Rhodohalobacter sp. SW132: one gene and its partner. The protein of the gene in region 1 interacts with the protein of each later gene in a pairwise test. Links are inferred from orthologs where the notes say so. Each region holds a gene or a part of one and is shown on either strand. Other genes may lie near its edges.

Region 1 (7,544 bases):
GCTCTATCAAGTACTTCTCTAAAATTTGTTGCTGCAATTATTATACTTTCAGATGTGTCGTTTTCAATGTTCAGTAAAAAGCTATTTAATACTCTTTTTATTTCGCCAACATCATTTGAAAACCCCCTGGTAGTTCCAATTGAGTCAAATTCATCAAATAGATAAACACCTCTATTTTCTTTCATTGCATCAAAAATCAGTCTGAGCTTTGCAATGGATTCCCCCATAAATTTGGTGATTAGACCATCTAACCTAACTACAAATATTGGGATTTTTAATTCTCCTGCAATTGCTTGGGCACTCATGGTTTTACCACACCCGGGAGGGCCCACCAGTAGTAATTTTCTAGAAGGTTGTAAGCCGTATTTAATTAATTTTCTTTTCTCTTTTTGTTCATTAATGATTTTACTAAGTGAGTTTTTTGTCTCCTCATGTAGAACCATATCGTCTATGCGGGTATCTGGATAGAATACCTCTAAGAGTTCAGACAATTCTCCTTGGGGGCGTGCTATCGGTACAGCGTACCTACTCGATTCAATGTTAGTATTTTTCTTTGCTTCGTCAATTAAATCTCTAAGCTGAGTGGCTAAATTTTTATTGCCTTTTTTTGCTTCACTTGCAGCAATCTGCATAGCAGTTGCATAAAAACGAGAATCATCTCCTTCTTTATAACTTTTTATTAAGGCTTTGAGTTGGTTGCCTGAAGCCACAATATTTGTATTTAGTTAAACGCCGATTGGTTTTTCTACAGTCAGATCCTAAGACAATAACAAAAATTGTTATAACAAATTCCATAATTATCATCTAAATGATTTTGATGAAATGTGTTGCCACTGTTATGCCAATTTAAATAAAAAAAGCCTTAAGCAGCTAATAATTAGACACTTAAGGCTTTATATTTGTATCGTGGGGCGGACTTGAACCGCCGACCTCCGGGTTATGAATCCGACGCTCTAACCACCTGAGCTACCACGACATAATGCTTCATTACGATTTAATACTTCTTATACAATCGGACTTGAACCGCCGACCTCCGGGTTATGAATCCGACGCTCTAACCACCTGAGCTACCACGACATGGCATTTCAAGAAATCAAAAAATCTGCATTGGTTATTAGACAACGGAATTGAATCGGCAATATCATATACACACCTATCATCCTGACGCCCCTAAAACCAAAGAGCATCAAATATAAGGTTTTTTACAGAAAGGGTGAAGGAAAATGCGGATTTTTTTATACTCTTTTTCTATCCTAATCATTCTTTATCTTGGGCGAGTTAAACAAATTCTATATCAATAATAAATAAGAACGCAGCAGAGTAAAGGAATGGCAAAACGTATCACCAATCGGGAAAAAGATTACTCACAATGGTACCTGGATGTAATTAAAGAGGCTAAACTGGCTGATCACTCGCAGGTAAGGGGGTGTATGGTTATTCGTCCCCACGGTTTTGCTTTGTGGGAAAATATGAAAGGTGCTCTCGATCAGATGTTCAAAGATACCGGTCACGAGAATGCTTATTTCCCGCTTTTTATCCCGAAATCATTTCTTTCTAAGGAAGCGCAGCACGTTGAAGGTTTTGCAAAAGAGTGCGCGGTCATCACACACAGCAGGTTAAAAAGCGTTGAGGGCGGCGTGGAAGTTGATCCCGACTCCAAGCTGGAAGAAGAGCTGATTGTTCGTCCAACTTCCGAAACCATTATTTGGGATTCGTACCGAAACTGGATCCAATCCTACCGCGACCTTCCTATCCTGATTAATCAATGGGCAAATGTTGTCCGCTGGGAGATGCGTACGCGACTCTTTTTGAGAACTATGGAATTTTTATGGCAAGAAGGTCATACGGCACATGCAACCCGCGAAGAGGCTGTTGAAGAAACCGAGAGGATGCTTGAAGTCTACCGAACCTTTGCCGAAGAGTTCATGGCGATGCCGGTAATTACGGGCAAAAAAACCGAAAGCGAACGGTTTGCCGGTGCTGAAGAAACGTATTGTATTGAAGCGATGATGCAGGATGGCAAAGCTCTGCAAGCCGGAACCTCTCACTTTCTCGGGCAAAATTTTGCCAAAGCTTTCGATGTAAAATTTCAAAATCAGAATGGTGAACACGACTTCGTTTGGGCAACAAGCTGGGGAGTTTCCACCCGTCTTGTTGGAGGGCTCATCATGACCCATTCCGATGATAACGGCCTCGTTCTGCCCCCTAAATTGGCTCCTCACCAGGTTGTGGTTGTTCCGATCTTCAGAAGTGACGAACAGAAAGCTGAAGTACTTGAATATATCCGTCCGGTTATGGATGATTTGAAATCAAAGGGAGTCAGAATAAAACTCGATGATCGCGACAACTACAATCCCGGCTACAAATTTGCTGAACATGAAGCGCAGGGTGTTCCGCTGCGCATTGCCGTTGGGCCCCGGGATGTTGAAAACGGAAACCTCGAACTTGCCCGCCGTGACACTCTTGATAAAAACATCATCTCAAAAGAGGGAATCGGGGAGAAAATAGTTCAGCTTCTGGATGAGATTCAATCCGATCTTTTTGACCGGGCTAAAAAACGGACAAAAGAGAAGACTCGCACAGTCAATTCATATGAAGAGTTTCAGGACGAAATTGAAAAAGGCGGTTTTATTTACGCTCACTGGGATGGTACGCCCGAAACGGAAGAAAAAATTAAACAAGATACCAAAGCGACAATCCGTTGTATCCCCTTGAAACCCAATACTGAAACCGGAATCTGTATGGTAACCGGAAAACCTTCAGAACGCCGGGTACTTTTTGCAAGAGCTTATTAAAAGGGGCACTACCTCATGAGTTTAAAATCTCCTGATAATCGTTTTCTTCGTCTCTGCACAGCAGAACAGAGCCGCCAGCTCGACCACGATACCATTCAAACATTTGGCCTGAACGGTAATCTGTTAATGGAAATTGCCGGTCTTAAAGCTTCAGAATTCATCCGGCAAACTGTGGGTAACAACCGGCATGGAGTGTATGTATGCGGTAAAGGCAATAACGCCGGTGATGCTTTCGTGATTGCCCGATACCTGGCGGACAGCCCCAAACACAGGATTACAATCTGCCTGATTTCGGGAGATCAACAGCTATCAGATGATGCAGAGAAAAATCTTTCCCTGCTAAGAAAATTATCAGATCACTCCTCACATATTACATTTACCGGGAATTTATCTTCAGACTTGCTCCAGGATGCCGATTACATTGTGGATGGCATGATTGGCACCGGACTAAAATCTGAACTTCGTGAGCCGCTTCATTCAGCCGTAAAATCAATAAACAGTTCTGATACGCTAACTTTTTCCCTTGATATTCCAACCGGCCTGAACTGCAATACAGGTCAAATCCTGGGTGAATCCGTTCAAGCGGATCATACAATTACCTTTGGCACCAATAAAATCGGTTTTTATTTAGGTAGTGGTCCTGAACGGTGCGGAAATATACATTTTGCTGAACTTCCCTTTCCGGAGCACCATCGCAATCATTCAGCTGTTTTAATCCATTCCAATATAAAACCGGAACTGCAAACCGGTCCGTTGCCTGCATCACACAAATACGAAAAAGGAACGGTTCACATTATTGCAGGTTCTGAGGGAATGACCGGAGCCGCAATCATGTCGGCTCGTTCTGCCTGGAAAGCCGGTGCAGGTGCCGTAATTCTTTATTGTCCCAAGGGATTGCTTCACATTTATGAACAGACTCTGCCTGAAATCATAAAGGTCCCGCTCGGATCAGAGCATCACATGTTCTTTAAACCTGAACATGTTCCGGCTGTCAAAAATCGTATTTCAGAAAAACCAGGGCCCGTGCTTGCCGGTCCGGGAATTGGAAGATCTGAAGAAACACGTGAATTCATTTTAGAACTGACAAATTCATTCAAGCATCCGCTGATTTTAGATGCAGATGCCCTGGCTGGATGGGATGAGTTAAAAAATTACGACACCTCTGGATGGATACTCACACCTCACATCGGGGAGCTGAAAAATTCGATGAACATTTCGTTTTCATCAGACGAGGAGCGATTGAGTCAGTTAAAAAAACTTTCGAAAGAGAGCAGATGCACCATTCTATCGAAAGGATATCCCCTGATTACAGCCACACCTGATGACGGAGTATTCATTACCGGTTATGATACAAGAATCTTCTCAAGGGCAGGATTTGGAGATGTTTTAGCCGGAACAATTGCGGGCTATCTGGCTATAGAGAATAACACTACAGATGCTATCATAAAGTCGTTGGTTGAGAATTTTGAAATTGCCAACTGCGTTAAAGATCCTGAACCCAGAACAATCTATGGTAGGTAGAACGGTTTCCTTTTTCGCAGCTCATAAATATATCGTCTATGCGCTGTTCACCATTATTACGATCTTCACGCTTTATCTAACTCTGATCCCGCTGAGAAGCGTCCCTGGGATTTCCCTGTTTGAATACAACAAACTTGGCCATTTTCTGATGTTCTTCGGTTGGACATTCATGCTTGGGTTTTCATTTATAATCCGTAACAATAAATTAGCCCCGCTATTCCGAATCTTTCTTGCCGGAATGGTGTTTGGTATATCCATAGAGTTCGCTCAGGAACTCCTGCCTTATGGCAGAACGGCCAGTGTTTGGGATGCCGCAGCGGATGTTGCCGGTAGTTTTGTTGCTGTTCTATTGCTATGGGGCATACAAACCAGGTATCAGTCTTATTTGAAACCAGCTTTAATAAAAAATAATATCAACAACGGTAACACGTTGGAAAGTTAGCATTAAATAATGTATACTTAATGCGAGCAAAAACTTTTACAGGTGAATTATTATGGAAAGGAAAAAACCGGAAGCAGATTTAAGGAAATACTATACTGTTTTTCTTCAACTTGGAATGATACTAACGCTTGCAATTTTTATTGTGGCCGTTAGAATCGACATAACCAGTCTCGCTCCTGACGAGTATGTTCTTGACGAACAGGAGATTGTTGAGATGGAAGAAATTATCCAGACACGTCAAATTGAAACACCCCCACCTCCACCACGTCCTCCGGTTCCTGTAGAGGTTCCCAATGATGAAATTATTGATGATGTGGATATTGACATTTCTGCCGATTGGGATTTGGATGACAGACTTGATATGCCACCTCCACAACAGGAAGAAGAGGAGCCTGAAGAAGATTTCTTCGTAGTTGTTGAAGAGATGCCGGAGCTTATCGGTGGACTTGCTTCCATCCAGGAAAATATTCGCTATCCCGAAATGGCGCGAAGAGCAGGAATTGAAGGCCGAGTATATGTACAGTTTATCGTAAACGAACAAGGGCAAGTTGAGGATCCACAAGTTATTCGCGGAATCGGCGGTGGCGCTGATGAAGAAGCCCTGAGAGCTGTTCGTCAGGCTCAGTTCCGTCCCGGAATGCAGCGTGGACGTCCCGTTCGTGTTCAGTATAGTTTGCCTGTTGTATTCAGACTTCAGAACTAAATCAGCTTATAAACGGCACTATATTTTCAAATTAAAAAAAAGCTTGTCGGCAAAACCGACAAGCTTTTTTTATGCTTATTTATTTTCTGAATGATGGGATAACGTTTCCAGGCTACCGGTTTATACCCTCTTTAAACCTGGCAATCAGATGTTTTAGATTCTGATATTCCACAATCTCTTCAGCCTTTTTGACAGATATCCATTCAACTTTATCAATCCCCTCCGCTTCTTGCGGAGTGTAAGATAACTGATCATCGGTTAGTCTCATCACGAACCAATAGGTAACTTTGTCGAAATGTGTGCCGTTTTGTTCATAGCTGTGCTCCGTAGTTCCGAGATTAGCTTCTATTACAGGATTCTTTTTTAACCCCACCTCCTCCCGAACTTCCCTGGCCGCACACTCCGCTATCGATTCATCCGGTTCAAGTTTACCTTTTGGCAGATCCCAGACTCCATTTCTATGGATAAGTAATATCTGAACAGCATACGGTTCTTTCCGAAACAGAATTCCACCCGCAGCCGTTATCTTTTCTGCTTTCGAATCACGCTTCGTCATCAGAAGAAGTTTGCTCTTTCTTTTTCTCTTCAGCGAAGCCAAGACGGAGTTTATTAAGGGTTTCTGTTACATAACCGCTGATTTCTTTCGGTAAATTCCCTTTGGTATATTTTTCAAGCATCACAATGGTATCAATTGCATACTTCGCTGATTTTAAATCCCGGGCCTTTTTACCGGTTTGTGGATTTTCCGTTTTACCGAGCCCCATCATTGCGATCTGCTCATGCTGTTGTATCAGCATCACAAAAAGTAATTGTTGCTGCTGGTCTTCGTTTAGTTTTTCGCCATTTTGATCTGTTTTATCAGACATAGTAACAGGTTTTTCTTCAGTTAATGCCAATTTACAATACGTGGATGAAGTAAAGGTTTTGTATACTTAACCATCATTTAAAAATACAAAATATCATATTCAAACATGGCAACGATTCAACCTTTTAAAGGATGGCTCCCAAAACCCAAAAAGGTAGGCCAGGTTGCATGCCCGCCTTACGACGTTATCAGTACCAAAGAGGCTGCAGCACTTGCTAAAGATAAACCCAACAGCTTTTTACATGTAATCCGGCCTGAAATTGACCTGCCGGAGGGAACTCCTTACCACGACGATGCTGTTTACCAAAAAGGTGCAGCGAACCTGAAGCAACTATTAAATTCCGAATTATATACCCAGGACGAAAAACCGTCAATATATATTTATCAGCTTCAGGATGATACCCACACCCAAACGGGTGTTTTTACATGTGCTTCTGTGCAGGATTACGACAATGATGTGATTCTGAAGCACGAACTGACACGTCCCGATAAAGAGAACGACCGTACCAAACATATTCAGATGCAGCAGGCTCATGCCGAACCTGTAATGCTCACCTATAAAGATTCAGAGGATGTGGCGTTCCAGGTTGAAAAAACAGTTGCAACCTCCCCTCCTTTTATCGAGCATACCGATGACCGCGGCGTGATTCACAGAATCTGGAAAGAGTTTACTACCGTTGATTTTGTAAAAGCTTTTTCCAAAGTCGATCACTTTTATATTGCAGACGGACATCACAGGTGTAAAAGTGCCTCCCGTGTGTCGCAAAATCTTCGTGAAAGAGATCAGTCATTCCCGGGAGAAGCGGAATACGATTATTTCCCGGTGGTTCTCTTCCCAATGAGCCAGATGAAAATTCTGCCTTATAACCGTGTTATTATTCACGCACTGAAAAATCAGGCTGAACATCTTTTTGATAAGTTTGATGCCGTGAAGACCAAAAAGAAATCACCAGATAAAAAAGGGAACGTCTCTGTCTATTTTGATGGCGATTGGTGGACATTTACACTGCCTGAATCAGATGAAAATGATACCGTCTCCAATCTTGATGCTGCCCTGCTGCAACGATATATACTCGGACCTGTTTTTGATATTCACAATCCCCGGACAAATAATAATATTGAGTTTGTTGGTGGAATCAGGGGCACTGAAGAGCTTGAACGACTCGTGGATAGTAAAGAAGCTGACCTGGCTATTAGCATGTATCCCACCAGCATTGA
Region 2 (7,667 bases), on another replicon or contig:
TTTATCCACAAAACTAATCCACCGCTCAAGGTCGGGTTCTGAAGTAGTGAGGTTCAGCTTTTGGATTACCCGCTTATCAAGCCCCTCTTTTTGCATCAGAAGCGGTACTTCATAGATGCTCTCAGCATCAAGTGAAGCGATTACATCTTCAATATCCACATTGCAGAACTGGGCAATTTTCCCCCGGATGGATGTATCGAGTGAATGTTCCGAACGACAAACCAGAATATCGGGACTCAAACCACTTTCAGACAGTGTTTTGACGGAGTGTTGCGTCGGCTTTGTTTTCAGTTCACGTGCTGCGGCAAGATAGGGCACAAGTGTCAGGTGTATCGACAATGTATTTTCGCGGCCCACTTCATATTTCAGCTGGCGCATTGCCTCAATGTAAGGCAAACTTTCAATATCACCCACAGTACCGCCAATCTCAACAATCACAATATCGTAATTCCCCGATTCGCCCAGGTTTATGACATGTGATTTGATCTCGTCTGTAATATGAGGAATCACCTGTACTGTCTTTCCCAGGTAAACACCGCGGCGCTCTTTTGTAATAACATCGTAATAGATACGGCCGGTGGTTACGTTATTCTGCTGGGACGTTTTTATATCCAGGAATCGTTCATAATGGCCCAGATCCAGATCGGTCTCAGCGCCATCATCGGTCACGTAAACCTCACCATGTTCATAGGGGTTCATCGTCCCGGGATCCACGTTAATGTATGGATCAAGTTTTTGGACGGTAACATTTAAACCCCTGGCAACAAGAAGACGCCCCAGGGAAGCACAAATTATTCCTTTGCCGAGTGATGATGTTACCCCTCCGGTAACGAGAATATATTTCGTGGGCATGTGAGTTTTACCTTGGTTGATGGAAAATTAAAAATAGCAGGCTCCCTCTTCCCGTTCAAACCAAATCACAATAAAGAATAAACTTTTTCTATCCATACTCTGCAAAGCTAATTCATTCTTAGGAATCTAAGGCCGACAACTCTTCTGAGGCCACTTTTCGTAACAGATCGGGTCGGTCAGAAAAGATTCCGGTTGCCCCTTTTCGAATCACGGTTCGCATCTCAGCTTCTGAATTTATAGTATAAATCCAAACCGGCACGTTATGTTGAGATAGCTTCTTCATCAGCGGACGCTTCATCTGACGCGAAAGCATATTGAGTCCATCAGCATCCAAACGACTCATCATACGATATACAAGCCGTGTTCCATAGCTGTATTCACTATTCAGAATAGCGGTTGAGATGTCGTCTGAGATTTCTTTGACACGTTTAATTGCGTTCCGGCTGAAACTGGAAATCACAATGTGATTCTCCATTTCGAACTGCCTGACGAGTTCAATAACCGCCGGCTCAATACTCGTTTTTGAAACATGACCTCTCTTTTCTCCTTTAATCTCGATGTTGAGCGCAATCTTACCTTTTGCCCAGCTTAAAACCGACTGGAGTGATGGGATGGTAACGTCACTAAACTCCGGACCAAACCAGTTTCCCGCATTCAATTCCTGAAGTTCTCTGTACAGAAAATGCTGTACATTTCCTCTGCCGTTCGTAGTTCGATCAAGCGTTTCATCATGCATCACCACCGGGATTCCATCCCGTGAGAGCAATACATCAAGTTCGATCATATCTGCTTTCATTCTGAATGCATTTTCAAAGGCAGGCATGGTATTTTCAGGAAAATCGAAACTGGCTCCGCGGTGAGCAATTACAAAAAAGCCAGCTCTTGTTTTGAAACCGCCAACCGGCTGAACCCTATTTTTTACGGTTCGAATTCCTCCGCCAGATTTCAGGGTATGCATCTCTGAATTTGAACTACGGGCGGGCACACTCTTGATGCGAGATTAGAAATTGAATGAAAATAATCTGCTGAGTCATGGGTAGACTTTTATACAAAACGGGTCGTTCCAGACCCTTTCATTTTATGGTTCATGAATGACTCATCCAGTAACTACTAACAATCTGATAGCCCTGGAAGCCAGATTCCACACAGCATCAACCATAAAAAGCGCTTCTAATTCTGGTCCCGAATAACGCGTTTAATGGATTGATTAATCAAGGTATCAAAATTACCATTTGCAGCAATGGAGTGAAATATAAGGTAGACACCGAACATACTTGATATACTTCCAATGAGGCTTAAAACAGCGGAAAGCCATAATGGAGTTAAAAGACCTAAGATCGTTACGCCAACGATGCTAAGTCCTGCTACAATCTGAATGATACCTGCGGTAATGACTCCGGCGTCACCATTCAGAAAGAATAGAAACTTTTTTTGCTGAACAGTTGATTTCTGCTGGCTTTTACCGGTAAACCCGAGATATTGGTTGCCGGATTTCTTTTCTTTAGGGTTATTCTTCATAGTGGTGATAATCTTAGAGATTAGGTTTTATCCACAGACAACAAAAAAACATTTTCTATATAATATCATTTGACTGACAACATGCAAACTGCAAGCACAATTATTATAAATGCCTAACAAATATGCATACGGTATCAAACCAATCGATGAGCTTCTCACGAACGATCCATCGAGTGTAGATAAAATTTATGTACGTGATAATTTGTCGGGTAACAACGTACACTCTATTTTTAACCGGGCATCGGACCATAAAATTCCCGTTACTCGTGTTCCGCCCTCAAAACTTTTCGACCTGGTTGGGGATGTGAACCACCAGGGCGTGGTAGCCGCTATTTCTGAGATCACCTACATCGAGTTTGAAGATTGGCTGATTGATATTACCCCCACCCCGCAAACGGCTGTTCTCTGCCTTGATGAAATTGAAGATCCTCACAATTTTGGCGCAATTTTACGCACTGCTGCTGCTGCCGGAATCACAGCCGTAATTGTGCCGAAGCATCGCCAGGCGCCGGTAAACGCCACAGTAATGAAGACCAGTGCAGGAACCGCCGGACGAATTCCAATTGTACGGGCGGTAAACCTTAACCAGGCCATCCTGACTTTAAAGGAGAATAAATTCTGGATTGCCGGCCTCGATCAAAACGCTGAAACCACGATTTGGAACCAGAAATACGACGTACCCATGGCTTTTGTAATTGGAAATGAGGGACGGGGAATGAGAAAAAAAACGGGCGAACATTGCGATTTTCTGCTTTCACTTCCCATGCACAACGATGTTGAATCGCTGAATGCATCCGTCAGTGCTGCCCTTGTTTGTTACGAATGGAGGCGCCAAAAGCTGGACGGAATATAAATTTTATTCTATCAGCAGTATAATCTCCGCATTCATCAATTAAGGTATGCGACAGAGCCTGTTTACAACATAATAAGTGCGACGATTATTCCAATAATTACCAATATCCCGAAACAGCCACCGCTCAACTTCCATAATCCGTATCCTGCAAGAATCTTCTTTAAACTCATGATTTTATTTTTTAATTAGTTGGTTAGATTTCTTTTTCCTGGGTGTAAATGTGTCTCTGGTGAATCTCTTAACTTTTACTTTGTAATATTAGACTCTATTTCCATCAGCAAAAAGACAACATTTAACCATACAAACAGGTAAAAATCTATTTTGTTCCAAATCGTTAGATATTGAAATTTAATCATATATTAATAAATTAAATAGTTCTTACGCGCCTCTTTGAATTCATCCAGTTCAAAATCCGCATCCTGCGGTGAAGCCTCTCCACTGATTACCTGGTCGATTTTTCTTGTACCTGCAAGCCTATAGAGAAAGTTATTTGTCTCAGCTTCTGGTGAATGCTGCATAAGTTCAGCTATTATAATCAAGCCATTTTCGAATGGTTCGTATGCTGTGTAATCATCTACATGTACACGAATTCCATATGATTCTTCGCCTTCATGTTTTGGAGATGGGGCCACTCCCGGTATCGACTCCGGGGTAAACACAGCCGGGCTCACTCTTCCACCGCTGATTGATTGATTCATACGTTCAAAGTTTTCCTCGTCAAGCCGGGTTGATGGTGATCCGATCAGTAAAAACGGATCTTCCGTTCCCCGTCCTTCCGACATAGTTGTGCCCTCTATTAAGCATGTGCCCAGGTAAACATAGGCGTGCTCGAACGTTGGCAGATTTGGCGATGGCGCAATCCAGGGAAGCCCGGTGTCTGGCCAGAGCATTTCCCGGCTCCACCCTTCCATTTCAATAATGCGAATCTTAGGATCGGACTCTGTATCCAGCCATTGTTTCCCAACCATCATTTTTGCGAGCTCGCCAAGAGTCATGCCATGTGCCACCGGCATGGCATACGGGCCGACAAACGAGGTAAACTCATCCTCACGTATCCATCCGCTGATATATTCACCACCCAGCGGATTTGGCCGGTCGAGAATCCAGACAGGCAGCCCGGCATCTGCGGCAGCTTCAATCACCAATCCCATCGTTGCGTGATAGGTATAAAATCTTGCCCCCACATCCTGCATATCAAACAGCAGCAGATCCACATCCCGGAGCATTTCAGGAGTCGGTTTTCGCGTCTGTCCATACAGTGAATAAACGGGAAGGCCGGTTTGCTGATCTGCCCCATCTTCTATTCTTTCGCCAGCGCCCGCTTCACCTCGAAATCCGTGCTCGGGGGCATACAGCGCTGTGATGTTCACACCACGGGCAAGGAGCGTATCAAGCATGTGAACACCATCTACAACAGCTGTGGGATTCATCACCAGTCCCACGCGTTTCTCCTGGATCTCATCCAGATGGTAGGTAATCAATCGCTCTGCGCCTGTAACAACTGCTGTTCTTTCGGAAGGGCTATTCAAATCGCCTGAATCGCACGCAATAGCTGAAAATATAAGTCCAAAAATTAGTATTGATATCGCAGTCCGCACAGTAGAAGTGATCATGAAAAGTGATGGATGAAGTTTTTGATAGTGCAAATTCCATGTATGAAAAAATAGAGGCCGGGATTAATTCAAACCGGCCTCTGGTACATATTCCCACAAAGAAAAATTAGCTGTTATTAGCAACAACTTCTGATTCGGCAAAGAAATAGGCCCCTTCAATTTTACCATTTTCCACAGAATCTGATCCGTGAACAATATTTTCTCCAACACTGTCGGCAAACTGTGCACGAATGGTTCCCTCTTCCGCTTCTGCCGGATTTGTAGCACCAATCAGGGCTCTGAAATCTTCGATAGCGTTCTCTTTTTCAAGGATCATGGGAACGCATGGTCCGCTGCTCATAAACTCTACAAGCTCACCGAAAAATGGACGCTCTTTGTGTACGGCATAAAATCCGCCGGCTGTCTCTTTGGTTAGGCGGGTCAATTTCAATGCTTTAATGGAAAAGCCGGCTTCCTGGATCTGTGCGGTAACAGTACCGATCAGGTTTTTACGTACGCAATCCGGTTTTAATATCGTGAGTGTTCGTTCTACTGCCATGTTTTTTATAGTTTTTTTGTAACAAATTAATGTTGAAATACTCTTTTAGATATAGAATCGTCAAGATACGATATCACGTGTAGAAACTCGACAATGCGTTTTTAAAAACTTTTTGATGAAGAGTTACCCATTTTCCTACAGTTGGCAAATTAATTCGGCGGGAACCCCGCCGCAGCTATGGCCATATATATCGGATTCCAATCGCTTTTTTAAAGATATGGGGCAGCATCCGGTTCAGGAAGCCGTCATCTCACACGATCTACCCCGTCACTTTGCCCAACTCGAATATAACAATCTTCGCCGTGCCGATATCTGGAAGGAAGAGCCGTATCAGTGGCAAGCCCCTCACTTTCTAAAAATTAAGCGGGAATACCAGCGCGGACCGTACGAAAATCTGCATATTAAAATAGAGCTGAACCCGCTTCGCAGCAGCCGCGAAAAAGGTACGGCCATCACAATTCATTTTGAAGGTGTGGCACGCGGGTTTATGGGCTCAGTGCGTACAAAACGTCATTTTTCGGCACATTTCCGGCGAAAGTTAAAAAAAATCATTCAGAAGTATGATGATTCTATCGTCGGCCACAGATTTCCCGAAGGAAACCGGCCGTTTTGGAAAACCCGTAATCCGGGTAAATGGAGTACGCTTTTGGATCATCTTACCGCCGCCAGTAAAGAGCCGGAACTTTCTCGCCGGATCATCGAACACCTTCGGTTCGGTGACGAGCAGGATCTGAAAGTTATCAACCCGATTCAATTGGCTAAAATGTGGGCATTTCCCCTGCATCGTGTGCTGGAAACCGGGTACCAGGCGGTTCTGCTAAACATCATGAACATGGAGTGGCGGCAGATCTGTCCAACGTGCAGGCGTACGTTAAAAATTTCGCGAAAACTGGATGAAATAAGCAGCTCTCACTACTGCAGGCATTGCGGTGACACCGTGCATTTTGACCTGAATAATTCAACTCAGCTCGTTTTTAAATGTCATCCGCTGATCCGAAAGCTGAGTGAAGATACCTACTGTGTTTCCGGCCCTCACGATCGCGACCACGTGCTGCTGCAGCAATACATTCAGCCGGGCACAAAACATTTTGTACAACTAAACCTTCCCAAAGGCGATTTCCGTGTCCGAACAGATACTCTCGACCGGGATATGCATGTAAAAGCTGACATCAACGGTCTGGATAACGTCACCATGACGCTCGAAAAAGGGGAAGGAGAAGATGATTATACTCCTCTCAATCCCCGTTCCGATATGATCATCAAGAACCGGACTGACAATCCGCTGCTTGTTTCTGTGGAGGACACAAATTGGGCCGCATATGGCGTTTCGGCTGCAGAAGTTACATCTCAGCAACTGTTTCGCGACTGTTTTCCAAAAGAGCAGCTCCGTCCCTCTCTGAAAATGAAGTGCACGGAACTAAGTGTTCTCTTCACAGATCTCATCGATTCCGCATCGATTTATACCAAAGGCGGTGATGAAGAGGCGATCAGCCGGGTGATGGATCATTTTGAGGTTTTGCGGCAGATCATTCGTGAAGAGCGCGGGGCCGTTGTTAAAACCATCGGGGATGCTATCATGGCCGTTTTCCGGAAACCGGATGGAGCCGTTCGGGCATACAGAAAAGCCCAAAAATACTTCAGTTCTGCGGAGAATGCGGAGAATCAAATCAAACTGAAGGGAGGACTGCACTGCGGAAACTGTTATGCAGTAACTCTGAACAACAGGATTGATTACTTTGGCAATACCGTGAACTTTGCCGCTCGCCTTGTTGAAAAAGCAGACAGCGATGAACTTGTGATATCCGACACCACTCTCGCCCATAAAGATCTGCAGCGATTTTTAATGCAGGATGATATTTACTGCGACATCAGCGGTTCAGAATCAAAAATTAAAGGGTTTGGTGATAAACTCCACCCGATCCGGCGGCTTAATCTGCAAAAACCTGCCATGAAACTGGTTATCTAACTTGCCATGAGATAACAATCTATTTCATTTATTCAGTATCAAGTCTCCCCTAAAGAGGCTGTGAGAATTTACACTCTCATTCGTTGGCATTATTTATTTTTTTAGGCGTGTAAGCTTGTATTGAAGCTCCCCTCCCTATCAAGTCCCGTTAGGGCGCGATAGGGAGGGGACGGGGGTGGGTCAGAAAGCCTGGGAGCTGAGAAAATGAAAGAAATCTTAATTTATTTAAGTACATTTATTTGGAAAACAATTTCCTCACAGCCTCTCTAAGGGGGACTTTTTTCTCCATAATTCAAGAATCGAACTGAGGTCTTGAGATAACAATCT

Evidence for each region. Proteins that work in one complex are often made in the same cells at the same time.
Region 2: the proteins of DYD21_RS17745 (region 1) and rlmB interact in binary tests that used the Escherichia coli proteins (3 or more experiments, as listed by UniProt). The link is inferred for Rhodohalobacter sp. SW132 from one-to-one orthologs.

Annotation. Positions count from the first base shown.
Region 1 is NZ_QUOK01000011.1:157,434-164,977, forward strand. What follows is about bases 2,245-5,063. They hold DYD21_RS17745 (NAD(P)H-hydrate dehydratase), read left to right. Parts: upstream 2,245-2,810; coding sequence 2,811-4,316; downstream 4,317-5,063. Other genes in these bases: proS (proline--tRNA ligase), read left to right, coding at 2,245-2,795; DYD21_RS17750 (VanZ family protein), read left to right, coding at 4,306-4,758; DYD21_RS17755 (energy transducer TonB), read left to right, coding at 4,811-5,063. In the rest of the region: DYD21_RS17730 (AAA family ATPase), read right to left, coding at 1-710; more of proS, read left to right, coding at 1,329-2,244; more of DYD21_RS17755, read left to right, coding at 5,064-5,461; DYD21_RS17760 (NUDIX hydrolase), read right to left, coding at 5,574-6,017; DYD21_RS17765 (DUF1844 domain-containing protein), read right to left, coding at 6,004-6,327; DYD21_RS17770 (DUF1015 domain-containing protein), read left to right, coding at 6,433-7,544. UniProt on the Escherichia coli protein: Bifunctional enzyme that catalyzes the epimerization of the S- and R-forms of NAD(P)HX and the dehydration of the S-form of NAD(P)HX at the expense of ADP, which is converted to AMP.
Region 2 is NZ_QUOK01000005.1:172,232-179,898, forward strand. What follows is about bases 1,410-4,351. They hold rlmB (23S rRNA (guanosine(2251)-2'-O)-methyltransferase RlmB), read left to right. Parts: upstream 1,410-2,479; coding sequence 2,480-3,223; downstream 3,224-4,351. Other genes in these bases: DYD21_RS11400 (glycerophosphodiester phosphodiesterase family protein), read right to left, coding at 1,410-1,810; DYD21_RS11405 (hypothetical protein), read right to left, coding at 2,023-2,370; DYD21_RS11415 (exo-beta-N-acetylmuramidase NamZ domain-containing protein), read right to left, coding at 3,583-4,351. Also shown: DYD21_RS11395 (CTP synthase), read right to left, coding at 1-852; more of DYD21_RS11400, read right to left, coding at 971-1,409; more of DYD21_RS11415, read right to left, coding at 4,352-4,836; ndk (nucleoside-diphosphate kinase), read right to left, coding at 4,943-5,374; DYD21_RS11425 (adenylate/guanylate cyclase domain-containing protein), read left to right, coding at 5,490-7,340. UniProt on the Escherichia coli protein: Specifically methylates the ribose of guanosine 2251 in 23S rRNA.